3 regions of the Nitratireductor sp. L15S-10 genome follow, and region 3 is predicted to be linked to each of the others. Evidence: predicted binding sites of a transcription regulator. Region 3 holds the regulator's gene; each other region holds the start of a gene.
What was found. The regulator PhoB, encoded in region 3, activates phosphate uptake and scavenging genes when phosphate is short. The targets are predictions, from matches to a motif close to TGTCATNNANCTGTCAT.

Region 1: a site for PhoB is predicted at 3,589-3,605, ahead of P2W41_RS09725 (esterase-like activity of phytase family protein). Genes of this name have one in related genera too.
Region 2: a site for PhoB is predicted at 3,075-3,091, ahead of phnC (phosphonate ABC transporter ATP-binding protein). Genes of this name have one in related genera too.

What each region holds. Positions count from the first base shown of each region.
Region 1 covers NZ_CP120674.1:2,036,673-2,046,979, reverse strand. Annotated here, with positions in the region: gene fusA (elongation factor G) at 1-634, opposite strand, end outside; gene rpsG (30S ribosomal protein S7) at 662-1,132, opposite strand; gene rpsL (30S ribosomal protein S12) at 1,193-1,564, opposite strand; gene P2W41_RS09730 (transcriptional regulator) at 2,029-2,310, shown strand; gene P2W41_RS09725 (esterase-like activity of phytase family protein) at 2,433-3,530, opposite strand; gene rpoC (DNA-directed RNA polymerase subunit beta') at 3,678-7,877, opposite strand; gene rpoB (DNA-directed RNA polymerase subunit beta) at 8,029-10,307, opposite strand, start outside.
Region 2 covers NZ_CP120674.1:3,593,949-3,604,255, reverse strand. Annotated here, with positions in the region: gene phnE (phosphonate ABC transporter, permease protein PhnE) at 1-96, opposite strand, end outside; gene phnE (phosphonate ABC transporter, permease protein PhnE) at 99-1,067, opposite strand; gene phnD (phosphonate ABC transporter substrate-binding protein) at 1,134-2,042, opposite strand; gene phnC (phosphonate ABC transporter ATP-binding protein) at 2,130-2,972, opposite strand; gene P2W41_RS17125 (GFA family protein) at 3,183-3,590, shown strand; gene P2W41_RS17120 (NAD(P)H-dependent flavin oxidoreductase) at 3,613-4,569, opposite strand; gene P2W41_RS17115 (aminotransferase class I/II-fold pyridoxal phosphate-dependent enzyme) at 4,671-5,813, opposite strand; gene P2W41_RS17110 (hypothetical protein) at 6,044-7,042, shown strand; gene P2W41_RS17105 (cisplatin damage response ATP-dependent DNA ligase) at 7,044-8,639, opposite strand; gene P2W41_RS17100 (ligase-associated DNA damage response exonuclease) at 8,639-9,649, opposite strand; gene P2W41_RS17095 (methyltransferase domain-containing protein) at 9,762-10,307, shown strand, end outside.
Region 3 covers NZ_CP120674.1:680,253-690,559, forward strand. Annotated here, with positions in the region: gene P2W41_RS03280 (PstS family phosphate ABC transporter substrate-binding protein) at 1-129, shown strand, start outside; gene pstC (phosphate ABC transporter permease subunit PstC) at 260-1,648, shown strand; gene pstA (phosphate ABC transporter permease PstA) at 1,641-3,239, shown strand; gene pstB (phosphate ABC transporter ATP-binding protein PstB) at 3,253-4,068, shown strand; gene phoU (phosphate signaling complex protein PhoU) at 4,091-4,801, shown strand; gene phoB (phosphate regulon transcriptional regulator PhoB) at 4,839-5,525, shown strand; gene P2W41_RS03310 (hypothetical protein) at 5,612-5,938, opposite strand; gene P2W41_RS03315 (DUF1328 domain-containing protein) at 6,029-6,196, opposite strand; gene P2W41_RS03320 (response regulator) at 6,327-7,121, opposite strand; gene P2W41_RS03325 (NepR family anti-sigma factor) at 7,325-7,531, shown strand; gene P2W41_RS03330 (sigma-70 family RNA polymerase sigma factor) at 7,537-8,088, shown strand; gene P2W41_RS03335 (response regulator) at 8,085-8,483, opposite strand; gene P2W41_RS03340 (Crp/Fnr family transcriptional regulator) at 8,624-9,373, shown strand; gene P2W41_RS03345 (AI-2E family transporter) at 9,303-10,307, opposite strand, start outside.

The DNA.
Region 1 (10,307 bases), 1.4 Mb from region 3:
TCTCCTGAAGATCGGCAGGAATGTCGACCACGTCCCAGGCAGCGCCGAGGTTTTCGGACTGCCAGACAAGCGCCTTCATCTCGATGAGGTCCACGACACCGGCAAAATCGTTCTCGGCGCCAATCGGGAGCTGCATCACGACAGCCTGCGCACCAAGACGGGTCTTGACCATCTCCGCCGAACGGTAGAAGTCGGCGCCGATCTTGTCCATCTTGTTACAGAAGATCATGCGCGGCACGCGATACTTGTCAGCCTGACGCCAAACGGTTTCCGTCTGCGGCTCCACACCGGCATTTGCATCGAGCAGCGCAACGGCGCCGTCGAGAACGCGCAGCGAACGCTCAACCTCAATGGTGAAGTCGACGTGCCCGGGCGTGTCGATGATATTGAAGCGGCGCTTCTTGCCGTCACGGCCTTCCCAGAAGGTGGTCGTGGCAGCAGACGTGATCGTAATCCCGCGCTCCTGCTCCTGCTCCATCCAGTCCATCGTCGCAGCGCCGTCATGCACTTCGCCGATCTTGTGAGACTTGCCGGTGTAGAAAAGAATGCGCTCGGTCGTCGTCGTCTTGCCGGCGTCGATATGCGCCATGATACCGAAGTTGCGGTAGTCTTCGAGCTTATATTCGCGGGACATCGTCGTGTACCTCTTCGATCCGTAAGGCTACCAGCGGTAGTGCGAGAACGCGCGGTTGGCTTCAGCCATCTTGTGCGTGTCTTCGCGCTTCTTGACGGCAGTGCCGCGATTGTTGGCTGCATCGAGCAACTCGCCGGAAAGGCGATCGACCATGGTCGTCTCGTTGCGCTTGCGTGCCGCAGAAATCAGCCAGCGGATGGCCAGCGCCTGACGACGCTCGGGACGAACATCGACCGGCACCTGGTAGGTCGCACCACCAACACGGCGCGAGCGAACCTCAACGTGCGGAGCAACATTCTCCAGCGCCTGGTGGAACACACCCACAGGCTCCTGCTTCAGCTTCTCTTCCACCTGCTCGAATGCACCGTAAACGATACGCTCGGCAGCGGATTTTTTACCATCAAGCATGATGGCATTCATGAATTTCGTAACAACCGTGTCACCGAATTTCGGATCGGGGTTGATCTCTCGCTTTTCTGCGCGATGGCGTCGGGACATGTTTTTCGTCTCTTACCTTCGAAGGCCCGGCTCAAAAACAAAGCGCCGAAGCCGGGAAACCTACTTCGGACGCTTGGCGCCGTATTTGGAACGACGCTGCTTGCGGTTCTTGACACCCTGCGTGTCGAGCACACCACGGATAATGTGGTAGCGCACACCCGGAAGGTCCTTCACACGGCCGCCGCGGATCATCACCACGGAGTGCTCCTGAAGATTATGCCCCTCACCCGGGATATAACCGATGACCTCAAACCCGTTGGCGAGGCGGATCTTTGCCACCTTACGCATAGCCGAGTTCGGCTTCTTCGGCGTCGTTGTGTAAACGCGCGTACAAACGCCCCGCTTCTGCGGGTTGGCCTGCATGGCCGGAACCTTATTGCGCTTAACCGGCGCAACGCGCGGCTTGCGGATCAACTGGTTAACGGTAGGCATCAAACCTTCCCTTGTTACAATTCCGTGTCTCAAGCCCGAGGGCCGCTTCAAGAACAGTCTGCGTTCATGCATAAATCCGGGCTGCAAACCGCATCAACGGTCTTGCCCGGACATACAGCAGAGGAAGCGTTTCCGCTTCATGCGCCGCAAATTCTGTCGCTCGCAAAAACGAACCCTGTTTGAGACCTGATCCAGGGCGCGTCGCCCCGAAAGAAAAAGCCTCACATCGGCTCGGACGAAGCGGGTATTACTCGCATGTCGGTTAACCGTCAACCCCACCCGCCCAAATATCTGGCGCACAGACGTGCATTGAAGCACTTGCTTGTCACGACGACAGATTATTGCTCCATCAGGCCGGTTTTCGAAGCGAAACCACACCATGCCTCTGTCATTCTAACAGGCTCCGTGCGAAAAACAGGCTCGCAACCGGGGCCCACGCTGCCCTGCAAGAATCAGGAAAGACTATGGACGAATCTGAAGAGCGGGCAGTCACCATCATCACCGGTCGTGTCTGGCGCGAGAAGGGCGAGGAAAGCGAAGGCGTTCACATCATGCTGCTTGCTCCCGATGACGATACCGCGGTGCGACTCGCGCTGGAAGCCCTCGCTCGCGAAGGCTATGCGGAAGCTGAGCTTGATCGCATCGGTGACATGGAAGGCGAGCCCGACGAGGAGCCACATCTCTCAGCCTGGCAGGGGGCGCTTGAAGGCGAAATCGCGATCGTTACGTTTGACGAACCAATTTAGGTGCTTGCAGTCGGGTGTGATCGCATGACAGCCAAAGGCGTAGGAAAGCAGTTGCCGCGTTGAAGCAGCACCCGAAAAGGCCCGGCTCATGCCCGGGCCTTTTCGGCAGGCAAAGCTTTATTTCAGTTTAGCCCCGGCTCCAGCGTAAACACGACAAACTGCGTGAACTGTCCGTTGGGATTGAAGTTGTTGTCGGAGGCCATCACGAGGGTCTGTTTGCCGCCAACCTCCGGCCCCTCGGTGATCGCTTCGATATTGTCCACGTCGAGACCGAAATCCCCTTCGCCGATCGTCAGGACATGCGTCTTCCTGAGTGTCGCAACGTCAACATCAAGGTCGGCAATTCTTTCTGCGCCGAGAATGTCGCTCGCACCCGCCGTCTCCACAAGATAAAGATTGATTTCGTTACCTGCCCCCAGCGCAAAGGAACGCTCGACCGCAAGAAACCGGCCGGCGTCGATCTCCAGGATCTCCGTCAGGCCGTTGTCGTTGTAGTAGGGCTCCGTGTCCGACTTCCGGTGGATCGGGCCGGTTTCGTAGACATACTCGGCGACCGGTTCCCCGCTTTCCACGTCAAAACCCAGGATGCGCGACAGGCTTCCCGCTTCAGGCGTCGCCTTTGGCCCGTCCTGTGCAAGCGCATTTTCGGTCGCCACCCAGGCAGTCTTTCCGTCGACGGAAAGCGCCAGCCCTTCAAATGCCAGATTGTTGCGGATGCCGCGTTCACCGGCAGCATCCGGCAGGTATGCTCCAGGGATCGTAAAGCTGCGCTTGAACGCGCCGTCCGCTCTGGCTTCGTAGAGCGCCGGATTGCCCGCGGCGTCGCGCTCGCTCGACCAGAACACGCTCTGCCGCGTACCGTCGAAGCGGATCGCTTCCGGATCGATGGTCTTGGGTGCGAACGGCGCGCCATCCTCTCCCTGGAGCACATGGCTCGAGATAATGTCCGCCCCCTTCACGCCGTCTTCCTCGATCAGAAGCTTCAGCCGATAGAAACGCGCCGGTGCTTTCTCCGACCGGTCATCAGAAATCGCATAAAACACCTCCGTCTCCGCATCGTAATCGAGACCCGATATGCCACCGAATTCGATGCCGGAAATCATGAGGCCGCTGGGAAGGACGATTTCGCCGAGAAAGGCTGGCTTTATCACGGCGTCTGCGTGGGCGAGAGACTGCGCCAAAATGGACATTGTTGCAGCGAAAACTAGCTTCCTGAACATGAGATCTTCTCCATAAACCGGGCGAAAGGGGCGCCCGGGGGTCTCATGATCCGGTTGGGTAACAGGCACGCGACAACGCCGGTGGATCGACCAAAGAAAAGCCGGGCACAGGGCCCGGCTTTGCATTTTTGAGATGAGCGCTGCCGATTACTCGGCGGGGCTCGTCGTCATGTCGGCGATCATAGGATCGGCTATTTCGGCACCGGAGCTCTTGCGTCGCTCGTCCAGGATCAGATCGTCGCGCGAACGTGCGATGCGGCGAACCTGGCTCATGGCGCCACCCGTACCGGCCGGGATAAGGCGACCCACGATGACGTTTTCCTTCAGGCCCTGCAGCGTGTCGATCTTGCCGGCTACAGCCGCCTCGGTCAGCACGCGGGTGGTCTCCTGGAAGGAGGCCGCGGAAATGAAGGACGGCGTCTGCAGAGATGCCTTGGTGATGCCGAGCAGAACCGGCTGACCTTCGGCTGGCTTCTTGCCCTCTTCCACCAGGCGCTCGTTGATCTCCTCGAACTCGACCGAGTCAACATGGTCGCCCGGAATATAGGTCGAATCGCCCTGTGTCGTAATCTCGACCTTCTGCAGCATCTGGCGAACGATCACCTCGATGTGCTTGTCGTTGATCAACACGCCCTGCAAACGATAGACCTCCTGGATTTCGTTGACCAGGTAAGAAGCCAGAGCCTCCACGCCCTTGATCGCCAGAATGTCATGCGGTGCCGGATTACCGTCGAGGATGAAATCGCCCTTTTCGATCTGGTCACCATCCTGGAGATGGAACGGCTTGCCCTTGGGAATGAGATATTCCGCGGGCTCCAGTGTCGAGTCATGCGGCTCGATGACGATACGGCGCTTGTTCTTGTAGTCCCTACCGAAACGGATCGTGCCATCGATCTCGGCAATGATGGCGTGATCCTTCGGACGACGCGCCTCGAACAGCTCTGCCACACGCGGCAGACCACCGGTAATGTCCTTGGTGCGCGCGCTCTCGGTCGGAATACGGGCAATCACGTCGCCCGGCTTGACCTTGGAGCCCGGCTCAACGGACAGAACCGTTTCAACCGACATAAGGAAGCGTGCATCGCCACCACGGGCGAGCTTTGCCACCTTGCCCTTGGAATCGAGCACCGTCAGCGCCGGCTTCAGGTCCGCACCGCGCGGCGTCGACCGCCAATCGATGACCTCGCGCTTGGTGATACCGGTCGACTCATCGGCTGTTTCCTGAACGGAAACGCCATCCACCAGATCCTCGAACGCCACGGTGCCTTCCACTTCGGTGAGCATCGGACGGGTGTAAGGATCCCACTCGGCGATGCGCTGACCGCGCTTGACCTTGTCGCCCTCGTCGATGAAGAGCCGCGAACCGTAGGTAAGGCGGTGGCTTGCACGCTCCTCGCCGTTCTCGTCAAGGATCAGAACCGCCATGTTGCGGCCCATCACGATGAGATCGCCTTCAGAGTTGCGCACCACATTGCGGTTGCGGATCTTGACGGTGCCCTCAAAGGACGCCTCCAGGAACGACTGGTCAACCACCTGCGCCGTTCCGCCCATGTGGAAGGTACGCATGGTGAGCTGGGTGCCCGGTTCGCCGATGGACTGGGCCGCAATAACGCCGACCGCCTCACCGATGTTGACCGGCGTGCCGCGCGCCAGATCGCGCCCATAACAAACCGCACATACGCCGCTGCGAACCTCACAGGTAAGCGCGGAGCGGATACGCACCGTCTGGATGCCCGCTTTCTCGATCGCTTCAACATCGCGTTCATCGATCAGGCGCCCTGCCGAAACGATGACTTCATCGGTAGCCGGATTGATGATGTCGTCGAGAGCCGTACGGCCAAGGACACGCTGACCGATGGAGGCAACCACCTGCCCTGCGTCCACGATGGGCTGCATGGTCAGGCCCTTCTCGGTGCCGCAATCAGGCACGGTGACAATGCAGTCCTGTGCAACATCGACGAGACGACGAGTCAGGTAGCCCGAGTTTGCTGTCTTCAAGGCAGTGTCGGCCAGACCCTTACGGGCGCCGTGGGTGGAGTTGAAGTACTCCATCACGGTCAGGCCTTCCTTGAAGTTCGAGATGATCGGCGTCTCGATGATGGAGCCATCCGGTCGGGCCATGAGGCCACGCATACCGGCAAGCTGACGCATCTGCGCCGGCGAACCGCGGGCACCGGAGTGCGACATCATGTAAACCGAGTTCATCGGCTTCTGGCGGCCGTCTTCATTGAACTCGACTGCCTTGATGCGCTTCATCATCTCGTCGGCGACCTTCTCCGAGCACTTGGCCCAGGCGTCGACGACCTTGTTGTACTTCTCGCCCTGCGTGATCAGGCCGTCATTGTACTGCTGCTCATATTCCTTGGCGAGCGCCTCGGTCTCGGCCACCAGCTTTTCCTTGGTGTCCGGAATGACCATGTCGTCCTTGCCGAAGGAAATACCTGCGCGGCAGGCATGGCTAAAGCCGAGCTGCATCACGCGGTCACAGAAGATGACTGTCTCTTTCTGACCGCAGTGACGATAGACCGTGTCGATCATCTTGGAGATGTTCTTCTTGGTCAGTTCCTGATTGCAGATGTCGAAGGGCACGTTGTGGTTCTTCGGCAGAAGCTCGCCAACAATCATGCGTCCGGGCGTCGTCTCATGGATCTGCGAGACGGGATTGCCATCCGCATCGACGGTCTTAAACCGCCCCTTGATCTTGGTGTGCAGCGTGACGACCTTGTTCTCCAGAGCATGGTGCAGTTCGCCCATGTCGGCAAAGACCATGCCCTCACCCGGCTCGTTCTGGTTCATGATGGACAGATAGTAGAGTCCGAGAACCATGTCCTGCGACGGCACGATGATCGGTGCGCCGGAGGCCGGGTGCAGGATGTTGTTGGTCGACATCATGAGCACACGCGCTTCAAGCTGGGCTTCCAGCGAAAGCGGCACGTGAACAGCCATCTGATCACCGTCGAAGTCGGCGTTGAATGCCGTGCAGACCAGCGGGTGAAGCTGGATCGCCTTGCCTTCGATCAGCACGGGCTCGAACGCCTGGATGCCCAGACGGTGCAGCGTCGGCGCGCGGTTCAGAAGAACGGGATGCTCGCGGATAACCTCATCGAGGATATCCCACACCTCTGGCTTTTCCTTCTCGACCAGCTTCTTCGCCTGCTTGACGGTGGACGAGTAGCCTTTTGCATCAAGACGCGCATAGATAAACGGCTTGAAGAGCTCAAGCGCCATCTTCTTCGGCAGGCCGCACTGGTGCAGCTTGAGCTCGGGTCCGGTCACGATCACCGAACGGCCAGAGTAATCGACGCGCTTGCCGAGCAGGTTCTGACGGAACCGGCCCTGCTTGCCCTTCAACATGTCGGAGAGCGACTTCAGCGGACGCTTGTTGGCACCGGTGATAACGCGCCCACGGCGACCGTTGTCGAACAGTGCGTCGACGGCCTCCTGAAGCATGCGCTTCTCGTTGCGAATGATGATGCCCGGCGCGCGCAGCTCGATAAGGCGCTTCAGACGGTTGTTTCGGTTGATCACACGACGATAAAGGTCGTTGAGATCGGAGGTCGCGAAGCGGCCGCCATCCAGCGGCACCAGTGGACGCAGATCCGGCGGAATGACCGGGACGATCTTCATGATCATCCACTCAGGGCGATTACCGGACTCGAGGAAGTTCTCGACCACCTTGAGACGCTTCAGAAGCTTCTTCTGCTTCAGCTCGGATGTTGTGGATGCGAGCTCCGAACGCAGATCACCGGCGATCTTGTCGAGGTCCATCGATTCCAGAAGGTGATGAATAGCCTCGGCACCGATCATGGCGGTGAACTGGTCCTCGCCATACTCGTCAACCGCAATCAGATACTCTTCTTCGGAAAGGAGCTGGTTTTCCTTGAGCGCCGTCAGCCCCGGTTCGGTCACGATGTAGTTCTCGAAATAGAGAACGCGCTCGATGTCCTTCAGGGTCATGTCGAGCAGCGTGCCGATGCGCGAAGGCAGCGACTTCAGAAACCAGATATGAGCGACAGGTGCTGCCAGCTCGATATGGCCCATACGCTCGCGACGAACACGTGACAGCGTGACTTCCACGCCGCACTTCTCGCAGATGACGCCCTTGTACTTCATGCGCTTGTACTTGCCGCAGAGGCACTCATAGTCCTTGATGGGACCGAAGATGCGCGCGCAGAAGAGACCGTCACGCTCAGGCTTGAACGTACGATAGTTGATGGTCTCGGGCTTTTTGATCTCGCCATACGACCAGGACAGAATTTTCTCGGGGCTAGCCAGAGAAATCCTGATCGAGTCGAAAGTCTGTGCCGGCGCCTGAGGGTTGAAAAGATTCATGACCTCTTGGTTCATGCCGATCTCCTTTTCGGGACGCCTTGTCCCTTTTAAACTTCGGTGAAGACTGCCGCCGCGTGTCCCACCGGTTCAAATGCTTGGCCGCTAAGCTGCCTTGCGAACGACGATTGCGTGTCGCGAGAGTGTACCCCGCGACACGCGATAACGCTTATTCCGCAGCGTCGGGCAGTTGCTCTGTCTCGCCGGTGTCAATGCGGGAGTTTTCGAGCTCCACATTGAGACCAAGAGAGCGCATTTCCTTGACGAGAACATTGAAGCTCTCCGGAATGCCCGCCTCGAACGTATCGTCGCCGCGCACGATGGCTTCATAAACCTTGGTACGGCCCGCCACGTCATCCGACTTCACGGTCAGCATTTCCTGCAGCGTGTAGGCAGCGCCATAAGCTTCCAGCGCCCAGACCTCCATCTCACCGAAACGCTGTCCGCCGAACTGCGCCTTACCGCCCAGCGGCTGCTGGGTCACGAGCGAATACGGTCCAATCGAACGGGCGTGGATCTTGTCGTCCACCAGGTGGTGCAGCTTCAGCATGTAGATGTAGCCGACAGTGACCTGACGATCGAACGGCTCACCCGTACGCCCGTCGTAAAGTGTCACCTGCCCGCTCGTCTGCATGCCTGCCTGTTCCAGCATGATGTTGACGTCAGCCTCATGCGCGCCGTCGAAGACAGGCGTTGCGATGGACACGCCGCGACGCATCTGCTCGCCAAGGCGAACAATGCTCTCATCGTCGTACTGACGTACCGGCTCGTTACGGTCGTTGTCCGGAATGATCGACTCGATCGTCTGGCGCAGCGGCTTGATGTCTCCGCTCTCCTTATAACTGTCGATCAGATCTCCGATCTGCTGCCCCATGCCGGCACACGCCCAGCCCAGATGGGTCTCCAGAATCTGGCCGACGTTCATGCGGCTCGGCACACCCAGTGGGTTGAGCACGATATCCACATGCTGGCCATCTTCAAGAAACGGCATATCCTCGACCGGCACGATGCGCGAAACCACACCCTTGTTACCGTGACGGCCAGCCATCTTGTCGCCGGGCTGCATCTTGCGCTTCACGGCAACGAAGACCTTGACCATCTTCATGACGCCGGGCGGCATCTCGTCGCCGCGCTGCACCTTTTCGACCTTGTCCATGAAGCGCTGTTCAAGCGCCTTCTTCGACTCGTCATACTGGGCACGCATGGCTTCGAGAGCTTCCTGAAGCTTCTCGTCCTCGACAGCAAACTGCCACCACTGCGAACGCGGATACTCGTCCAGAACCTCGGCGGAAAGGGTCGCCCCCTTCTTGAAGCCTTTCGGCCCAGCGATCGCCTGCTTGCCCTCGAGCATTTCGGCGAGACGCGCATAGACGTTGCGATCCAGAATCGACTGCTCGTCGTCGCGGTCCTTGGCAAGGCGTTCGATTTCCTCGCGCTCGATGGCCATCGCACGCTCGTCCTTCTCGACGCCGTGACGGTTGAAGACGCGCACCTCGACGACCGTTCCGTACGTGCCGGGTGGCATGCGCATGGACGTGTCGCGAACATCCGAAGCCTTCTCACCGAAGATGGCGCGCAATAGCTTTTCTTCCGGCGTCATCGGGCTTTCGCCCTTCGGTGTGATCTTGCCAACCAGAATGTCGCCCGGCTGAACTTCGGCACCGATATAGGTGATGCCGGCTTCGTCGAGGTTCTTCAGCGCTTCTTCCGAAACGTTCGGAATGTCACGCGTGATTTCTTCCGGTCCAAGCTTCGTATCACGCGCCATCACCTCGAATTCCTCGATGTGAATGGAAGTGAAGACGTCATCGCGAACGATACGCTCGGACAGGAGGATGGAATCCTCGTAGTTGTAGCCGTTCCAGGGCATGAACGCGACGAGCACGTTCCGGCCAAGTGCGAGATCGCCCAGATCCGTAGAAGGACCGTCCGCGATGATATCGCCCTTGTTGACCCGGTCGCCCACGCGCACCAGCGGACGCTGGTTGACGCAGGTGTTCTGGTTCGAACGCTGGAACTTCATCAGGCGGTAGATGTCAACGCCCGAACGCGATGCGTCCACGTCTTCCGTCGCACGGATAACGATACGGGTCGCATCCACCTGATCGACGACACCGGTCCGGCGGGCAGCAATCGCAGCACCGGAATCGCGCGCAACGATCGGCTCCATGCCGGTGCCGACGAACGGCGCCTCGGCACGCACCAGAGGCACGGCCTGACGCTGCATGTTCGAACCCATGAGAGCGCGGTTGGCGTCGTCGTTTTCCAGGAACGGGATGAGTGCTGCCGCAACCGACACAAGCTGTTTCGGCGACACGTCCATCAGGTCGACATTCTCACGCGGTGCCATCATCACTTCGCCGGCATGGCGGCAGATAACGAACTCATCCGTGAAGCTGCCATCCTCGCCGATGGAAGCGTTGGCCTGAGCAACGTAGTGCTTGGCCT
Region 2 (10,307 bases), 860 kb from region 3:
GCAGATGATGAGCAAGCCCCGCAGGCGCTCCATCACTGGCCGATGAAACACGTCCGCATGGCGCGCGGCAATGGCGTTGGCTTCGGTTTCGGTCATGATCAGGCTCCCCGGCCGAATTCAAATGCCTGCTTGCCGACAAGGCGACCGCGCAGCCAGGCCGAAAACTGGTCGACAGCGACGATGGTGCAGAACAGGAGAAGGATGATGGCGAGCGTCTTTGCCTCATGTGTGCGGCTGATCGAGAGGCGCAGCGCCTCGCCGATGCCGCCGCCGCCTACCGCGCCGATGATCGTGGAGGCGCGCACGTTGATCTCAAACCGCAGAAGAGCGTAGCTCAGAAAGTTCGGCATGACCTGTGGAACGATTGCGAACCACACCCGCTCCACCCAGTTTGCGCCGGCAGCGCGCAGGCCTTCTTCAGCCTTCATATCGGCGTTCTCGACTACTTCGAAGAACATCTTGCCGAGTGCGCCAATCGTGTGGATGGAGACCGCGATGATCGCGGGGACTGCGCCGAGCGAGAGGATGGCGAGAAAGAAGCCGGCGATCACGATCTCGGGGAAAGCGCGCAGCACTTCCATGAAGCGGCGTACGAAGAAACGCAGCCAGCGTCGCGTGGTCAGGTTCGATGCAGCGAGGAAGCACAGCACAAAGCCCAGGCCGAAACCGATCAGCGTGGAAACCAGTGCAATGTTGATGGTCTCCAGCATCTTGTAGAAATACTCGGGCAGATAAAAGGTCTCGGTGAAATAAACCCGCCCTTCGGGATAATTGTATTTGAGGCTCCCATCGTCATAGGGCGATGGCAGGTCGAACAAGGCGCGCCATATTTCCCACCCATCGCGCGGCAGCATCTGGCCTACGAAATCGAACAGGTAGGGAAGCCGGTCGAAAAATTTGCCGGCGTTCGATTCATTCGCAAACCAGAGCGAACCGCTCATGGCGAGAACCATGAACACGATGCCGCCAATGGTATAGAGCCGCCGGCGTCCGGCCAGTTCGCGCCAATGGCGCTCCACGGCCTCGCCGGCTTCGGAAAGAAGCGGGGAATGGGTCGTTGCTGTCATGTCTGGCACGCCTGTGCAACAACGCCGCCGGCGGGGCCGGCGGCGCGTCAGATTACGGGAAAGGGATCAGGAACCGATCTTGGAGCGACGGGCGTCGATGATCGGCTCGTAGAATGCCGGCGTCACTTCGGTGTAGCCCTTGTAGTCGCCGCCCTGGATGGCGGAGAAACACTCGGGATCCGTCTCCGGGAGCTCCATCATGAAGGTCTTGAACTTGGATTTCATGTCGGCGTCCATGGAGGTGCGCACGACAACGGGGCCGTTCGGGATCAGCGGCGATTTCCACAGTTCCACCAGATCGTCCATGTCGAGAATGCCCTTCTCGACCATCTTGTGCAGATTGCCGGAGGTATAGCCGTCGGAGAATTCCCCAACACCGGAAGCCCAGGTGGTGCCGGCATCAAAGGTACCCTTCACCACTTCGAGAACGAGGTTTTCGTGGCCGCCGCCGAATCCGGTCTCGCCAAAGAATTCTTCAACCGAAGCGCCGATGGCCTTGGGGAGCGTTACGGCAGGCACGAGGTAGCCGGAGGTGGAATCGGGGTCGGCAAAGCCGAGCTTCTTCCCCTTCATGTCTTCCAGCGAGGTGATGCCGGAATCCTTGCGGGCCACCATGACTGAATGATAGCCGGTGGAGCCATCGGTCTGGACCGTCGTCAGGATAGGCTCCACGGCCTCGGCGTTTTCCAGATAGACTTTTGCATAGGCGGAAGCACCGAGTTCGGCATAGTCGAGGGTGCCGCCAAGAAGCCCCTGGATCACGCCGTCATAGTCAGCCGCAGGAAAGAGTGAAACCTTCTCGACGCCGATTACCTCGGGAAGTTTCTCGGAAATGCAGGCAAAATTGCGCAGGCGGTCGGCTTCGTTTTCGCCGCCGAGAATGCCGATGCGGAATTCCTTCAGGTCTTCGGCCTGTGCGCCGCCTACCATCAATGCAGTGAGCGCGACGGCGCCCATAAGAGCTTTCTTGAACATGACGTCTCTCCGTTTGGATGCCGGCTCTTGCCGCCGGCGGGTTTTCAGGCAGAACGGCCCGTTACGCGGGCCAGGCGATCCCGTGGGTCAGACGACGGCGAGTGCCGGTTGGGCCTGACCCGTCGATTTTTTCGCTGGCTGGGGAGCCGGAACATTGATGCTGGTGGAGGTGATGGCTTCCGAAAGCTCCGCACCTTCCTCACCACCATAGATCGTGCGCACGGCGTCGCCCGTCAGCGCTTCCGGTGGGCCGTCGAACACCACTTCGCCCTTCGCCATGCCAATGATGCGATTGCAATAGGCGCGTGCCGTGTCGAGCGTGTGCAGATTGGTGATGACCGTGATGCCTTCGCGAGCATTGATGTCAGAGAGTGAATCCATCACCACCTTGGCGTTGAGCGGATCGAGCGAGGCGATCGGCTCGTCGGCGAGGATCACCTTCGGCTCCTGCATGAGCGCACGGGCAATCGCGACGCGCTGTTGCTGGCCGCCGGAAAGCGTGCCTGCGCGCTGCAGGGCAGTCTGCGCAATGTCGAGGCGCTCCAGTGCGGCGATGGCGCGGATGCGCTCTTCTCGGGTGAACATGTTCATCAGGTTCAGAACGGTGGAGCGGTGGTTGAGCCGCCCAAGCAGGACATTGGTCAGCACGTCGAGGCGCGGCACAAGGTTGAACTGCTGAAAGATCATCGCACAGTCGCGCTGCCAGCGGCGCAGCTCCGCCCCACGAAGCGCGGAGACTTCCTTGCCGTGGAAGAAGATCGAGCCTTCCGAAGGATCGATCAGCCGGTTGATCATGCGCAGAAGCGTCGATTTTCCGGCACCGGAACGGCCGATGACACCGACCATCTGGCCCTGTTCGATTTCCAGTTCCACATCGCGCACAGCCGTGTTCGGACCGAAGCGTCGGGTGACCTGTCGAATTTCAAGCATTTGCTTATCCCGTTAAGCGCCTTGTTGCGGCTCTCCCGCAGGCTTTTCGCCCTTGTTGCTCATTCGCCTAATGGGTGTGGATGAAACCTGCATGTCGACTGGATGACGGTTTCTTGACAGTCCACATTGCTGCCGCGCGCAGGGTTGCGTCGTGGCGATGTGTCTTCTCCCGGGATGTGCTAAGAGGCGTCATCTTTGAGGAGATGATCAATGGGTACGAAGCATTCCGGCGCTTGTCTGTGCGGGACGGTAAGATATGAAATCTCAGGTGCGTTCGAGCGGTTTTATCTCTGCCACTGTTCGCGCTGCCGCAAGGGGTCTGGCTCGGCCCATGCGGCCAATCTGTTTTCGAGCGAGGCAGAGATTACCTGGCTTTCGGGGGAAGAGAGTATAGCAAGCTACCGTGTGCCGGGGGCGCGGCACCGGAGGAGCTTTTGTCAGACCTGTGGCTCGGCTTTACCGAGATCGGAAGCAGGCGGGGCGATGGTTATCGTTCCCGCAGGGTGTCTTGATACACCGGTTTCAACACCTCCGACCGCACATATCTGCATGTCCAGTCGTGCCGACTGGGACGAAGGATTGAGCGAAATTCCCCGGCTGGAGGGCCTGCCGGGGTGAAGTGCGGTGAAGTGCGGAAGGGTCAGCGCGGCGCGCAGACCCGATCCTTCGCTCTGGCATATTCGGTCGCAAGACGATCCACCAGAGCGCCCGTGCTCGCAATCTCGTTCACTGCGCCAATGCCCTGACCGCTCCCCCAGATATCCCGCCAGGCCTTTGCATCGGCGCTGGCGAAATTCATCTTGGAGGGGTCGGCTTCCGGCAGATTGTTGGGGTCCATGCCGGCCTTGACGATGGAGCCCTTCAGATAGTTGCCGTGCACGCCCGTGAAGAGGTTTGAATAGACGATGTCGGCAGCACGCGAGGAAACGATCATTTCCTTGTAATCGTCGGTGGCGCGCGCCTCCTGAGTGGCGATGAAGGGTGAACCGATATAGGCAAGATCCGCTCCCATTGCCTCGGCCGCCAGCACCGCGCCGCCATTGGCGATGGCCCCTGACAGAAGCAGCGGCCCCTCGAACCATTGCCGGATTTCCTGAACGAGAGCAAACGGGGAAAGCGTACCGGCATGTCCGCCGGCCCCCGTGGCCACGGCGATGAGCCCGTCCGCGCCCTTCTCGACAGCCTTTCGCGCATGGCGATCGTGAATGATGTCGTGCAGCACGATGCCACCATAGGAATGGACGGCCTGGTTCACCTCCTCTACAGCCCCGAGCGAGGTGATGACGATCGGCACCTTGTGGTCCACGCAGACCCTCAGGTCATGCTCCAGCCGATCATTGGAACGATGGACGATCTGGTTGACGGCAAAAGGTGCAGCTGGCCGGTCCGGATTTTGCGCATCATGCGCGGCCAGTTCCTCCTTGATCTGCGATATCCATTCGTCAAGTTGCTCTTTGGGGCGCGCATTGAGTGCTGGAAAGGAGCCCACAATCCCGGCTTTGCATTGTGCGGTCACCAGAGGCGGATGCGAGATGATGAACAAAGGCGCGCCGACGACGGGCAAACGCAAGGTGTCGAAAACGGCCGGAAGCGCCATGTGATTTCCCCTAAATTGACGTATTCGTAAACGTCAAAACTTTTACAGCATCTTGGTCCCGGTTGAAAACCTCCATCGCCACATTTTGCGCGCTTCTTGTTTCAACCGGGTTTAATGTCGTTGTGCCGCCGCCCGAGAAAGTCTCGCATCGCGGCAAGCCCGGCATCAATCCCCTTGCGCCCAAAGCCGATGCGAAAGCGCCCTGCTGGGGTCTCCATCAGTTCCGAGCGATAGACCGAGGCGGGCAACAAAAGAACACCTGCCTGTTCCACGAGATCGTGACAGAACCGTTCGACCCCATCCCGCCCGTTATAGCGCGGATAGGCAACACAGCCGCCATCCGGGCGCTTCCAGTCGAAGAGATCCGGGTATTCGGCAAAGAATGCGTCCATTTTCTCCAGGTTCTCCGCGATCAGCGAGCGGTTCCGCGTAAGAATGCGGTCGCGCACTGAAAGCGCCATCACCGCCAGCCGCTCGCTCGGGGCAGAGTTGCAGATGGACAGGTAATGCTTGTAGCGCTCGAGCTTCTGCAAAAGCGCCGTGTCGCGGCAAGCGATCCAGCCGATCCGCAGGCCCGGCAGACCATAGGCCTTGGACATGACATTGAGGGAAATGCCCTTTTCATAGGCTTCGGCGGCCTGCGGCAGGCGCTTGTTTTCATCGCTTTCTAGCAGCCGATAGACCTCGTCGCTGAACAGGTAGAGATCGTGCTCGCGACAGAGCGCAACGAGCGCGGCGAAATCATCCTGGGGCATCAGCGCGCCGGTCGGATTGTTGGGCAGGTTGACCGAGATGAGTTTGGTGTTGGGGCGGATTGCGGCACGCAACGCATCCAGATCGAGCCGCCAGTTGTCGTTTTCCAGAAGCGGAACGCCGGTCACAGCGCACAGCCCGAGCGGCACGGTTTCTGCAGCCTGGTAGTTTGGAACAGAAACGATGGCGTGATCATCGGGCGAGAGCATCACCCGCATGGCCGCATAAATGCCTTCTTCGGCACCGGCGAAGCAAAGGACGTCGCGCGCGGAAAGACCGTGATAGGTGGCAGCAATGGCCTCGCGCAGGTCCGGCGCACCCCAGGTTTCCGTGTAGCCGAGCCACAGCCTGTCGAGCTCTTCGCGCGCGGAAGGCCCGGCCATCTGCGTCAGTTCGCCCAGCGTCATGCTCTCCATATCGGAAGCTGTCATGTGATGCCGGGCATTGAACTCCCAGCGCGAAAAGTGAACCTCCAGGGCGAAATCCCGCATTCTGAACTCCTCGGGCGTGGTTAGGGTGGAGAAAAACCAGGCTACCCCTCATCAGGGCGCGAATAGCCGATTGTTCACACCTTGTTATGACCGTTGATTGCATACTCACCAACGGTTAACCATGTGACAAAGACAGGCAAAGAGGGCAGCCAGCCTTGGACGCGATAGAAAATGCGATAAGAAAGGCGTTCGAAAAGGGCGACGCTAGCAAACGGCCCTTTCGTGAAAAGGTGTATCGTTCTGCCTTCGCTGCGCTTGAGCGCACGCTCGAAGCGCGCGACGATCTTTCCGAGGAAGCAAAACTTGCCAGGCGCGAGAACCTGAAGACAACGATCACCGAGATCGAGACCGAATTTGTTCCCGCCGCACCTAAAGACAGGGTCCCTCCGGTTTCAAAGCCTGCGCCGCGAGAGCGGCAGGCTCCCTCGCCACAAGTTGAACCTGAGGCGCGCGGCGTGCCACGCCCCAAGCAGAAAAACGAGGGATTCGCTCCACAGATCGACCCGCGTGACCGCGGCGGCTTGTCGGACGAGCCCTCACCGGAAGAGGCAAAGCGCCGTATCCGAGCCGCCTTGCCACGGCAACGGCGTTCTTACGCCATGCTCTTTCTGGTCGCGACAGTCGTGGCATTTCTTGGCATGGGGCTCTGGTGGACCATGTCCAGTGGGATTCTGATGTCCAGCGATGAAAGGGACACCAGCGTGCGCAATCCGCCGCTTTCCCTGGAGGAGGACAATTTTTCGGCTGAAGACGAAACGCCATCCTCCGGGCCCCGCGGGAGCCGCGCGGAGGGCGAATGGATCACGATCTTTGACCCGAGCGACCCGACCACCGTTTCGGCGCCGGATGGCGGCAACATTGACGTGATGCGCAACGATGATCAGGTTTTTCTCAAGGTCAGCACGTCCGGTGGGGCAGGGATTTCCTTTGATGTCGGGCGCGGCGTTCTGGAGACGCTCGCCGGACGCAACGCCATTTTCAGCATCGAGGCGAGAGCGCAGGACGGGGAGGAGACGCAACTTTCGCTCTCCTGCAACTTTGGCGCCCTTGGCGGTTGCGGCCGCACCCGCTACGTGGTCGGGCCCACGCGTTCAGACTATCTCTTCGAGGTCGAATTGCCCAATCAATCGCCCGGCAGCGGTGGAACGATCACCATTATTCCGGATGCCACCGGCGAGGGTCATGCGCTTGACGTCTTCTCCATCCGCGCGGCCATTGCGACGCAATGACCTAGCTATCGAGCATTGAGGTCAGGGTTTCAAGCCGGTCCGCTTCCGCTGCCGGCTTGTCCCAGCGCAGACGGGAAATCCGCGGAAAGCGCATCGCCACGCCTGACTTGTGTCGCGTTGAGCGATTAAGCCCCTCAAATGCGATTTCGAGAACAAGACCGCGATCGCGCTCGGCGCGGACTGATCGGACCGGACCGAAACGCTCGATCGTGTTGTCACGCACATATTTGTCGATCTGCTTCAGTTCCTCATCGGTAAAACCGAAATAGGCCTTACCGACAGGGACGAGCTCGGGTGCGTCTTCGGGCCCGGTCCATACACCGAATGTGTAATCGGAGTAATAGCTCGACCGCTTGCCGTGACCACGTTGCGCATAAAGCAGCACTGCATCGATGATGAACGGATCACGCTTCCATTTGAACCATGGGCCTTTGGGGCGGCCGGGAACATAGGAGGAATCGCGCCGCTTCAGCATGACCCCTTCAATCACCGGATGCGGAGGCGCGCGGCGTTTGGCGTCCAGATCTTCCCAGCTTGTGAAATCGACGAGCGGGGACAGATCGAAACGATCCTGCGACAGCCCCGATATCCGCTCCTGCAGTGCCGCCCGGCGCTGGATGAAGGGGAGGGCGCGCAGATCTTCTCCTTCCGCCTGGAGCAGATCGTAACAGCGGAGGAAGACCGGGTACTCGCCAAGCATCTTCTTCGAGACCGTCTTGCGGTTGAGGCGCTGCTGCAGGTCCGAGAAGGTGCCGGTTCGTAAATCCGGTTTTCCGACCAAGAGCTCTCCATCCAAAGTCATTTCGGCTTCGAACGATGACAGGAGGTCCGGAAATGCACCGGATATGTCGTCGCCTGTGCGCGAATAGAGCCGTTTGACACCGTCTTCGCACACTGCCTGAACGCGGATCCCGTCCCATTTCCATTCGGCCACGTAGTCGGCAGGGTCCAGCTTTGAAAGCTCCCCGTCGCCGACGGGATGGGCAAGCATGACCGGCCGGAACAGCGCTTTTGCTGTACTGACAGGCTTTTGAGTTTTGCCTTCCAGCCACGCGAAGAGCGTTTCATAGGGCGGTTCGAGCCCGTGCCAGAGTTCTTCTATCTCGCTGATGTCCCTGTCGCCGAACCTTGCCAGGGCCTGCTTCGCAAGTCGTGCCGAGACGCCGATCCTCAAGCCGCCGGTGGCCAGTTTGATAAGTGCGAAACGGGCTGCGGGATCGAGCCGGTCAAGGAGGCCCGCCATGACGGAAGGGGCCTCGGCTCGACCGAGCCTTGAGAGCGTTTGAACGATTTCGGAAAGCGGCGGCGGGGTTTCCTCTTCCAGGGTGGTCGGCCAAACGAGCGATATGGTCTCGGCGAGATCTCCGACATAATCGTAGGAATAGGCAAAAAGTACCTCGTCCATGCGTTCGCCGATCAGCGTCCGCAGCATGGCGGGTTTAACGGCGGGAAAGTCGAGTCCTCCAGTCAACGCAGCTAGCGCGTAGCCGCGATCAGGGTCGGGAACGGCTTTGAAATGATCTGTGAGCAGGCGGATTTTTCCATTCCGGGACGGGGTCAGGACGAGACGGTCGAGCAGATCGGCAAAGTTTCGCATCACTCGGCCTCGTCTTCATAACCGACAAGGTTGAGCGGGCGGGCCTTGATGCCGTTCAGTTCACACCAGCGCACGATGGCTTCCTCGCGACCGTGTGTTACCCACACTTCGCCTGCCTCCGTTTCTCGGATAGTGGCGATCAGCTCATTCCAGTCTGCATGGTCAGAAAGGATCAGGGGGAGTTCGACACCGCGCTGCTTCGCCCTCTGGCGGATGCGCATCCAGCCGGAGGCAAAGACGTTGAGCGGATCGGCGAAGCGCCGCGTCCAGCGTTCGCCGAACACGGATGGAGGTGCGACAATAACGCGACCCGCAGCGCGATCGGCAAGGTCTTTCTCAACAGTTGCGGGTTCGAGTTCGCCAAGGTCGATGCCCTGCCCCTCATAATAGCGACAGAGTTTTTCCAAGGCGCCGTGAATGAGGATCGGCGTATTGTATCCCGCTATACGAAGGAGTTTGATAACGCGCTGCGCCTTGCCGAGCGAGTAAGCCCCCAGAATGTGCGCACGCTCAGGAAACTGCATCAATGACGCGGTCAGACGCCGGATCTCCTGCGAGGGGTCTGGATGAACGAAAACAGGCAGTCCGAAGGTCGCCTCGGTAATGAAGACATCACAGCGCACGGGCTCGAAGGCCGCGCAGGTCTGATCGGGATGGCGCTTGTAATCGCCCGAGGCGACGATGCGCAGGCCGCTTTTCTCAACGGCGATCTGTGCCGAACCCAGCACGTGGCCAGCCGGATGAAAAGAGACGCCCACACCATCAAGCGTTAGCGTTTCGCCGTAACTGATGGCCTGCCGGCTCCGGGCGAAATTTGTCCCATAACGCAGCGCCATGATGTCGAGCGTTTGTTTGGTCGCCAGAACTTGCCCATGCCCGGCACGTGCGTGATCGGCATGCCCGTGCGTGATCAGGGCCCGCTCCACCGGGCGCACAGGATCGATGTAGAAATCACCGGGCGGGCAATAAAGTCCCGCCGGGCGCGGCTGGAGCAGGTTCTGCGGCTTCATGACGTAAGAAGATAGGTCATTTTTCAGGCAACGAAAGTCCGACTTGTCAGGAGAGATTTCCGGGAGCATAAGCGCTCACCGCCCGCATGCGGGCTTCCTGGAAAAACACTGCATGAAGCCGATCTTCTTCACTTCGGGTGATCTGCTCGCCGATCGCCGCGCTGACTATGCCGAGATGCTGTTCGACAGTGGGGAGTTCAAAGCCGCGGCAGACCTGATGGGTGAGGCGCTGGCGCGTGCGCCGGATTGGGCGGCAGGACATTTTCGCCACGGTGAGATGCTGGCAGAGGCAGGCGAGGTCGCAGCCGCGCTGGACGCCTGGCGAAATGTGCTCAGGCTCGATGAAATGGATCGGCTGGGTGCGGCGTTGAAGCTGGAGCTTTTCGGTGCGCTCGATGGTCTTGGCGCCGTTCCATCGGCTTTCGTCGAAACCCTGTTCGATCAGTATGCCGAAACTTTCGACACGGCGTTGGTGGACAAGCTCGGTTATCGCGTACCCGAATTGCTGGAGGAAGCGCTTCTGCGGATCGGAAAACATGCTTTCGCTCATGCCGTCGACCTTGGATGCGGCACTGGCTTGATGGGCGAGCGACTGAGAGCCCATGTCAGCTTTCTTGAAGGGATCGATATCTCGGCAAAAATGCTGAAGCGTGCGGAT
Region 3 (10,307 bases):
GAATACACCACCGATACTGCCTGGGGCCCCGAGGGCTACCTGGCTGACAAGGGTCTGATCCCGCTGCCGGACGACGCCCGCGCGAAGCAGGCGGAAGATGCCCAGGCCCTCAAGGGCATGGGTTCCTGATAGACCAACCGGGGACCCGGCCGTCATTGCGGCCGGGTCTTCCTGTTTCGGGGTTCATGCGAAGTCGCGCTTGGATGGGGATCCCACGGGTTCACGGTAGATCCGACCGTACCCGACCCTCGGGGGTAGTATGATTACATATGTCGTCATCGCGCTGCTGGTGCTTTTCGCCGTGGCGTATTATTTCGGGCGCGCACGAGCGCTTTCGAGCGTCGAAGGCAATACGGCCGCGCTGCACTCGCTGCCCAGCCAGCACGGCCTGTTTCTGGCATTGTTGTCAGCGGGACCTGCTCTTCTGATCCTTCTTTTCTGGGGTGTCGCAACCCCCGGTGTCGAGGCTTCGATCGTTGAAGGCCGTTTTGCGACACAGCTCGCGGACATGAACCTTCCGGAAAAGCAGGCATTCTTGCGCGATGCGCGCGCTCTGGCCTTCGGCGGCATTGCGGGATTCCCGAATGAGGCGAAGGAAGCCGCTGCGGAGCACTTCGCTGCCCTGCGCGGCCAAAGCGAGTGGATCGTCAGTGGTCTCGTCACGCTCCTGGCTGCTCTCGGCTTCTTCTGGGGCATTCGCCGCATCACACCGCAGTTTCGCGCCCGCCACGTTGTGGAGCGGGTGCTCCGCCTCTTTCTCATCCTTTGTTCTGTGGTTGCGATCCTGACGACACTGGGCATCGTCCTCTCTCTCATCTTTGAATCCCTGCGCTTCTTTCAGCAGGTTCCGTTCTACAAGTTTCTCTTCGGTACGCACTGGAGCCCCCAGAGCGCTTTCACCGGAGCAGGTCAGGAAGCCGGTGCGGTCAATCCGGACATCTTCGGTGCGGTCCCGCTTTTCGTCGGCACCATGCTCATCACATTCATCGCGATGCTGGTTGCAGCGCCCGTGGGGCTCATGTCGGCGATCTATCTGTCCGACTATGCTTCCAAACAGGTGCGGTCGGTTGCCAAGCCGATGCTGGAGATCCTCGCCGGCATCCCCACCGTCGTATATGGCTTCTTTGCCGCGCTGACCGTTGCCCCCTTCTTCCGTGATTTCGGGCAGGTTCTGGGCCTCAGCGTGGCCTCGGAATCGGCGCTCGCGGCGGGTATCGTCATGGGGATCATGATCATCCCCTTCGTGTCGTCGCTTTCCGACGATGTCATCAATGCGGTCCCTCAGTCTCTGCGCGACGGCTCTGCCGGTCTTGGTGCCACCAAATCGGAAACGATCCGCAAGGTCGTTCTTCCTGCTGCCCTGCCGGGCATTGTCTCAGCGCTGATGCTGGCCATCAGCCGTGCTATCGGCGAGACGATGATCGTGGTGATGGCGGCTGGACTGGCAGCCAATCTCACCATCAATCCGCTGGAAGCCGTGACCACCGTCACCGTGCAGATCGTCACCCTCCTGGTTGGCGACCAGGAATTCGATAGCGCGAAGACGCTCGCGGCATTCGCCCTCGGGCTGGTTCTCTTCTGCGTGACACTCGCCCTCAACATCATCGCCCTGCGTGTGGTGAAGAAATATCGAGAGCAATATGACTGATACGCTTGCTGGCGGCGCGAAGCCGCAGAACAATCAGCATACGAATGAGCAGGCGCGAGGCCGCCTTCGCAAACGCTACGCTGCAGAAAGCCGCTTCAAATGGCTGGGTGCGGGAGCAGTTCTTCTCTCGGCATTCTTCCTGCTTCTCCTTCTTTCGACCATCGTGTTCAAGGCATTCCCGGCTTTTCGCGCGAATGAGTTGACCCTTCCGCTGAACCTGTCGGCTGAGCATGTGAACCCGGACAACCTGACGGGCAACAACTACGACACCATCATCAGCGATGCTCTGCTATCGCTCTTTCCGCAGGTTGAGGGGCGTCAGGAGCGCAGGCAGGTTCGTGGTCTTATCTCGAGCGGCGCGCCGACACTTCTGCGCCAGGCATTGCAGAATGGCAGCCTCACGCCCGGCGGGACTGTCGAATACGCTCTGCCGATGGATGATTTTGCCGATCTTTATCTGAAGGGACTTCTTGCAGCCGACAGCGCCGAGACGGTTCTGGCAACGCCGCAGAGCGTGGCCGTGGAGGGCAACGAAGCGGAACTGCGTTTTTCCGATGACAGCCTGCTCGATGCTGCAAGGGAAGCCGGTGCCCTCGAAGAGGATGGCGGTGCGCTGCGTCTGACGACAGGTGCCGCGTCTTTCATCATCTATCTTGGCGGTGGTGCGGTGAAGATCACCGATCTTGCCCCGGACGCCGATGCTGGCGTGGTTGCACGCGGCCCGGTCCTGGCTTCGGTCTCGGCAGATGCTGCCGGACCCGTCCGCCTGCGGGTCATTGCAACGCCGGAAGGTCAGCGGAAGATCTCCGACCGCGAGATCGTGTGGGTCGACCAACTCAAAGCTGACGGACGCACGGCAAGTGCCTGGAACACACAGTTCTTCTTCGGCGGTGCAAGCCGTGAAGCAGAAATGGCAGGCATCTGGGGCGCGGTTGTCGGCTCCGCTCTGACGATGCTTGTCACACTGGCGCTGTCCTTTCCCATCGGCGTTGCCGCCGCCATTTATCTGGAAGAGTTCGCGCCGAAGAACCGCCTGACCGGCTTTATCGAGGTGAACATCAACAATCTGGCGGCCGTTCCGTCCATCGTCTTTGGTTTGCTTGGTCTCGCCGTGTTTCTGAACTGGTTCAACCTGCCGCGGTCGGCGCCGCTGGTTGGCGGCATGGTTCTGGCATTGATGACCCTGCCGACGATCATCATCGCGTCACGGGCAGCGTTGCGTGCAGTGCCGCCCTCGATCCGTGAGGCGGCGCTCGGTGTCGGTGCCTCGAAGATCCAGACGGTGTTCCATCACGTTCTGCCGCTCGCGATGCCGGGCATTCTGACGGGCACCATCATCGGTATGGCGCAGGCTCTCGGTGAGACCGCTCCACTCCTCATGATCGGCATGGTCGCCTTCATCGTGGATATTCCAGGCGGCTTCACATCGCCGGCCACGGTTCTGCCGGTCCAGATTTTCATGTGGGCGGATTTCCCGGAGCCTGCCTTCCAGCAGAAGACGTCCGCGGCTATCCTGATCCTTTTGGGCTTCCTGATTTTGATGAACGCCGTTGCGGTCGTGTTGCGCAAGCGTTTCGAACGCCGCTGGTAACGGAGTAGGAGAAATGAACATGTTAACGGATGCGGCAGTGGAAGAAGCGGTGCAGAACAGGACGGAAGAGTTGCCCGTGAAGATGCGCGGATCAAAGGTCCGGGTCTTCTACGGCGAAAAGCAGGCGCTCTTCGATGTCGATCTTGATGTCAGGCAGAAGCAGGTAACGGCTTTGATCGGTCCTTCAGGCTGTGGCAAGTCCACCTTCCTGCGCTGCCTCAACCGTATGAACGACACGATCGACATCTGTCGGGTGGAAGGCGAGATCACGCTTGACGGGCAGGACATCTACGACCCGAAGGTCGACGTGGTTGAGCTGCGCGCCCGCGTGGGAATGGTCTTTCAGAAGCCCAACCCGTTCCCGAAGTCGATCTACGAGAACATCGCCTACGGGCCGCGTATCCACGGTCTGGTCTCCTCAAAGAGCGCGCTGGATGAAGTGGTCGAATCCAGCCTGCAGAAGGCGGGGCTTTTCAACGAGGTGAAAGATCGCCTGCATGAACCCGGCACGGGCCTCTCCGGCGGCCAGCAGCAGCGTTTGTGCATCGCGCGCGCCATTGCGGTGTCGCCGGAAGTCATCCTCATGGACGAACCGTGTTCGGCGCTCGACCCCATCGCCACCGCGAAGGTGGAAGAGCTGATCGACGAATTGCGCGAGAACTACACGATCGTCATCGTGACGCACTCGATGCAGCAGGCGGCGCGCGTCTCGCAACGCACGGCCATGTTCCATCTGGGCAACCTTGTCGAGGAGGGGCCGACGGACAAGATGTTCACCAATCCGGATGACAAGCGCACTCAGGATTACATCACTGGTCGCTTCGGCTGACGCACAGATAAGGAACCAGATCATGGGCGAGCACACAGTCAGCTCCTTCGATGAGGAACTCGGTGAGATCGACCGCCTCATTCGCGACATGGGCGATCTCTCCGGTGCGATGACCCGCGCCTCCACCAGTGCCCTTCTTCATTCCGATACCGCACTGGCGCAGCGCGTCATCTCCGATGACACGATCATGGACGCCAAGCAGCGCGACCTCGACGAGCGCGCCATCACGCTGATCGCCAAGCGCCAGCCAATGGCACAGGATCTGCGCAGCGTTGTCGGTGCCATTCGCATGGCCGCCGATCTGGAGCGTATCGGCGACCTTGCGAAGAATATCGCCAAGCGTGTCAGTGCGGTCGGCCAGAGCGCGACGCCGCGCACACTTGCTCATTCCATAGATGCTATGGCGGGCCTGGTGCTGCAACAGGTCAACGCTGTGGTCGAGCACTATGTGAAGCGCGAGCCCGAAGCATTGATCCAGTTGCGTGACGACGATGAGAAAATCGACATTCAGTACACGTCGGTGTTCCGGGAATTGCTCACCTATATGATGGAAGATCCGCGCAACATTACATCCTGTACGCATCTTCTCTTCTGCGCGAAGAATCTGGAACGCATCGGCGATCACGTGACGAATATCGCCGAGAATGCCTATTATGTGGTGACGGGGGAACAGCTTCCGGTCCAGCGGCCGAAGCTTGATGAAACACAGATGACGGTCGATGCGGATGCCTGATCGGCCGTAGCAATACTTTAGGAGAATGCCTTCCATGATTGCCCCCAAGGTCATGGTCGTTGAAGACGACGAACCGCTTTGCGTCCTGCTGAAATACAATCTGGAAGCCGAGGGTTATCAGGTCGAGATGATCTCACGCGGCGATGAAGCTGAAGTGCGGTTGCAGGAAAATGTCCCGGACCTGCTAGTGCTGGACTGGATGGTTCCGGCTGTATCAGGCATCGAACTGTGCCGCCGGCTGCGCATGCGGCCTGAAACCGAACGACTTCCCATCATCATGCTCACAGCGCGCGGCGAGGAAAGCGACCGCGTTCGGGGGCTTTCCACCGGTGCCGACGACTATCTGGTCAAGCCATTTTCGACGCCGGAGTTCGTGGCGCGTGTGCGCGCCCTTTTGCGCAGAGCCAAACCTGAGGTTCTCTCAACGGTTCTCTCTGTAGGCGATATCGTGCTCGATCGGGAATCGCATCGCGTCTATCGGCGCAAGAATGAAATCCGGCTGGGCCCGACCGAATTTCGACTTCTCGAATTCATGATGCAGCATCCCGGCCGTGTCTTCTCGCGCAGCCAGTTGCTCGACAATGTCTGGGGGGAGACGATCTACATCGACGAGCGTACTGTCGACGTTCATGTGGGCCGATTGCGCAAAGCCGTGAATCAGGGGCGGCTCCCCGATGTGATTCGCACCATTCGCGGAGCTGGCTACGCCATTCGAGAGGCGTGACTTCCGCTTATCTCGACTTCCTGTCGAAAATCCTGGAAATAACCCCGGCGCAAATGCCGGGGTTATTTGTTCAAGCCGTAGTGTGATTACTCGGTGAAGGTATTCTTCTGGCGAGCATGCTGGTTCTGAGCAACGGCGAAGCTTGTGGCCGGCTCCAGCGAGGCTGTCAGCTTTCCGTCTTTGGTGATGTCCCATTCCAGCACCGCGTCATCATAGACGAGCGCTGGATCGACAAAGACGCACGTTGCCATCACCCGCGGGGCCTCGCCTTCAAGCTCACGCATGGAGATGGGCTTCTCCGCCTCGCACTCCTCGAACGTTTCATAGACCGGAGCGGGGGCGGGAAGTTCGCGGCATTCAGCCATGTTGCCGGAGCAGCCGACAACCAGAAGAAGCGCAGCGATATGTTCCATGGCGTTCTCCTTTCACTGTCTGCCCGACGCGGAAGCCATGGATGGTCCGCATCGTCGGATGCCGCATTCGTTTACGTCTTTCGTACTTGTTTAACCACGCCCTCTCAGCAGCCCCATTATCAGGGAAATCGCGAGAAGGGCGAGAAAGATGTAGAACAGGATCTGTGCGATCCCCGCGGAAGCGCCTGCAATACCGCCAAAACCAAGGGCGCCGGCGATGAGTGCGACGACGAGGAATATAAGTGCCCAGTAAAGCATTCTGTCTCTCCGTTTAGTTATGGCTGTTAAACGTCCATCCACGATGATTGGTTCCCGGAGAAAGAAAACCGGCAAACAAAAAAGGCCGCCCGAAGGCGGCCTTTCTCATGAAGCCGGTGCTTCTGATGCCTCAGGCGGCCGCGCGAGCCTGGTGGTCGAAGAAAAGCGCCTGGCTGATTAGCGCCTTGACCATTTCCGGGCTGAACGGTTTCGTGACGAGGAAGGTCGGCTCAGGGCGCTCACCTGTCAGCAATCGTTCCGGGAAGGCGGTGATGAAGATCACGGGGACGGTGGCCCCTTCGAGAATCTCGTTCACTGCGTCAAGGCCCGAACTCCCGTCTGCAAGCTGGATGTCTGCGAGGACCATTTTCGGCTGCGTTTTTGCAAACATCTCGACGGCTTGCTTGTGGGTGCGGGCATTGCCGACGACGCGATGACCGAGACTTTCAACCATCTCCTCGATATCCATGGCAATCAGCGGCTCGTCCTCGATAATCAGGATGTCGGTGGCCACCTGGCGGGATATCTCCTCGCTGGCCTCGTGCAACATCGCGTTGATGCCGTTCATATCGGTTTCCAGAATTTCCGCCGCTTCTTCCGGTCGGAAGTTCTCGACGGCCACCAGAAGGAACGCCTGTCGTGGGCGGGGGGCGAGCGACGACAGATTTCTGGAAGCGCGTTGTTCCCATGCGGACGTCGGTGCACTTTCGGGGATCGGCACATCGAGCGTTTCGAAAAGCGATGTGAAAAGCCTGAAAAGCGCGATCTTGTCCGTTGATGCTTCGGGGAAAATGCTTGTGTCGGCGATCAGCGCTTCAAGCGCCGCGGCCACCAGGGCGTCACCGCTCGTTTGCGAGCCAGACACGGCTCTGGAAAAGCGCCGCAGATATGGAAGATGCGGTGCGATACGCGCTGACAAAGTCATGGATTTCAGGTCTCCCTCGTAATGTGGCAATGGGAACAATGCATATTTATGATGGTGAAAACGCGTGTTGCGGGAAAATGTTCCATAAGGAGGGAACGTTTTCTGCTCGGCGGCGTTTTGCCTGCTATGGAAGAGTGGTGGCGCGGGCCAATTCAATTGCGCCCGCTTCATTGGGAGACAGACTATATGGACGAAGACAGGGCATGAATTACGGCAAACCCAACACCCATCGGGGCCCGGACAAGCGCGGAAAGGATAGCGATCCTCTTGGCGCAAACTCCGAGATCGGGCGCAAGCTCAGGCAGTATTACGATGATTTGATAACGGAAGACATTCCGGACCGGTTCAGCGATCTTCTCAACCAGCTGGAACAGAAGAGCAGTGCCAAGACCGCCGGGAACAAGGATTGATATCGATGAGTGTATATCCTGGCTTTCGTGACGATCTTCTGGCCACCGTACCTAGCCTGCGCGCGTTTGCGGTCTCACTTTCAAAGAACGCCGACCGGGCCGATGATCTCGTTCAGGAGGCGCTCGTCAAAGCCTGGGACAAGCAGGCCAGCTACCAGCCGGGCACCAATCTGAAAGCGTGGCTCTTTACGATCCTTCGCAACGAATTCTATTCCCAGATGCGAAAGCGGAAGCGAGAGGTGGAGGATAGCGACGGCGCCATTACAGGGCGTCTGTCTGTCCATCCGGCTCAGGAGGGCTCCGTGGATCTCAAGGATTTCCGCCGGGCGCTGGAGCAACTGCCCGAGGATCAGCGCGAGGCAATCATTCTGATTGGCGCCTCAGGCTTTTCCTATGAAGAGGCGGCGGAAATCTGTGATTGCGCGGTGGGTACGATCAAGAGCCGGGTCAGTCGTGCCCGCACGCGTCTGCAGGAGATCCTCAAGATCACGGGCGAGAACGACTTCGGCCCGGATGCGATCTCGGCCCAGATAACAAACTCCGTCTTTACCGCTTAATCCGAGCGGGAACCGCTTTCATTCGAAGAGCCAATCGCCTGCGCCAACGCCTGGATCAGGTCGCTGTCCTTGTACGGTTTTTCGACGATGGTAATGCCGTTAAAGGGCTCAAAGACCTGATGGCTGGCGGCGTAGCCCGTGGCGAAAATAAATGGAATTCGCCGGCTTTGCAGCAGGTGGGCGAAGTCGTTTGTCCAGTTGTCGGATATCCTGATGTCGAGAATGGCTGTTGAAATCCGCCCGGTTTCAAGCACGTCTGGCTTCAGCGCGTTAAACGAAGTTACGGTCACCACGTCCTCTGCGCCATGTTCCTTGCAGAGCTCTTCGATGTTCATGGCAATCAGGGCTTCGTCTTCGACCAGCAGCACTCGGGCCCCATCGAGGGTTTTTTTCAAATGGGCATCCTTCCGAAACCAGAGAAATTTTCTCCTGAAATCTCATTAGTTGACTGACTTGTCATTAAAAAAAGACATGGTACCAAAGAAGCCGAGGGGATCGGCGGACATGCTTCCGGATCCGCGGATCGAGGCAAGCTGTGACAAAAGAACAAGAACGCGTTCACGCCAGTCTACCGTGTGAAAAGTGCCCCTTGCGGAAACTCGAGCTTTTTCGGGATTTCGACGAGTGTGAACTGGAATTTATCGGCCGCTTCAAAAAAGGTGACCTGGCGGTCAAGAAAGGCGCGACCGTGTTGGTGGAGGGCGCACACAACCCGCACCTTTACACCGTTCTTTCCGGATGGGGCTTTCGATACAAACTGCTTGAAGATGGCCGCCGGCAAATCGTCAATTACGTAATGCCCGGCGATCTTGTCGGTCTGCAGGGCAGCCTGCTGGGCGAGATGAAGCACTCGGTCGAGGCGCTCTCAAACATGGTTTTGTGCGTGTTTGAGAAAGCCGAGCTTTTTTCCCTCTACCGGGAGTTTCCTGAACTTGCCTATGACATCACCTGGATCGCCTCGCGTGAGGAATGCATGCTGGATGACAACCTTCTCACGGTTGGTCGTCGCACAGCATTGGAAAAAGTCGCCTATCTCCTGATGTTCATCCTTGAGCGAAGCCGGCAAAGTGGTCTGACCAGGAACGGCACGGTGTCGCTCACGCAGCAGCATGTGGCTGATACGCTCGGCCTGTCTCTTGTCCACACCAACAAAACCATTGCGCGCCTCGCGGAGCGGGGTCTTTTGAAATGGGAGGATGGTGGCTGCCGGATACTCAATCCGGAGGCCTTGGCCGAACTGGCGGACTGGACGGCCGAGAAAGCGGCGAAGCGGCCTTTTCTATAGGTGGTTTCGGTTCAGGCGAACGTGTCGATGCACGCGGTTTGGCGGGCGTGGGAGGTTCGATGCCCGGGATGATGTTGCCGGCTATTGCATAAAGTGTCAGCAATGCGGGGATGGCGATGAAACCGCCGATAGGCCCCCACATCCAAAGCCAGAAAGCTATTGCAAGGAAAACGATAAACGGGTTGAGCGTCATTCGCCGACCGATAACGGTCGGCGTGACGAACTGTGCCTCTGTCGCGTTTAACGCCAGATAGGTTAGAGGCGGCAGAAAACTCGCCGTCAAGGTGTCGAAGGTGGCAAGGCCCACTGCGAGCAGGACGCAGGCCATGACCGCAGGGCCGATATAGATCACGAAATTGAGCAATGTCGCCATCGCTCCCCATAGCGCCGGTGAAGGGACGCCGAGCAGCCAAAGGGCGATGCTTACAGCGATGCCCAGACCGATATTGATGATGGTAATCGACAGAAGATAATCCGAGACGGCATTTTCGACATCCCGAAAAATGTGCGCGACCCGCCAGCGCAAACGACGGTTGAAACAAAGGTGCAAAATAGCCGCCCGCGTTTCGTGCCGTGTGGCCACGAAGAAATAAAGGCTCGCAAAGAAGATAAGCAATTGCGCCAGCAGCGACGGCGCAAGAACCGCGACGTTCTCCACGGTGGTGTCTTCCTTCACGGCGACCGTCACGCTGGAGCCGCCGGTGACGGAACGAATCTGTTCCTGCAAATCCTTGATGGTGCCAAGAGGCTGTCTCAGACTCGAGAGCTGCAACTGCAATTCGTTCCATATCTGGGGCAGGCGGTCGGCCCAGGCCGTCAGCGGGGCCGCGATCGCTGTCAGGAAGCCGCCCACGAGGCCAATGAAAATCAGAACCACAGCTACAGCCGAGACGGCTGGCCAGACCCCCATCCGCTCCAGGCGGGTGGCAATGGG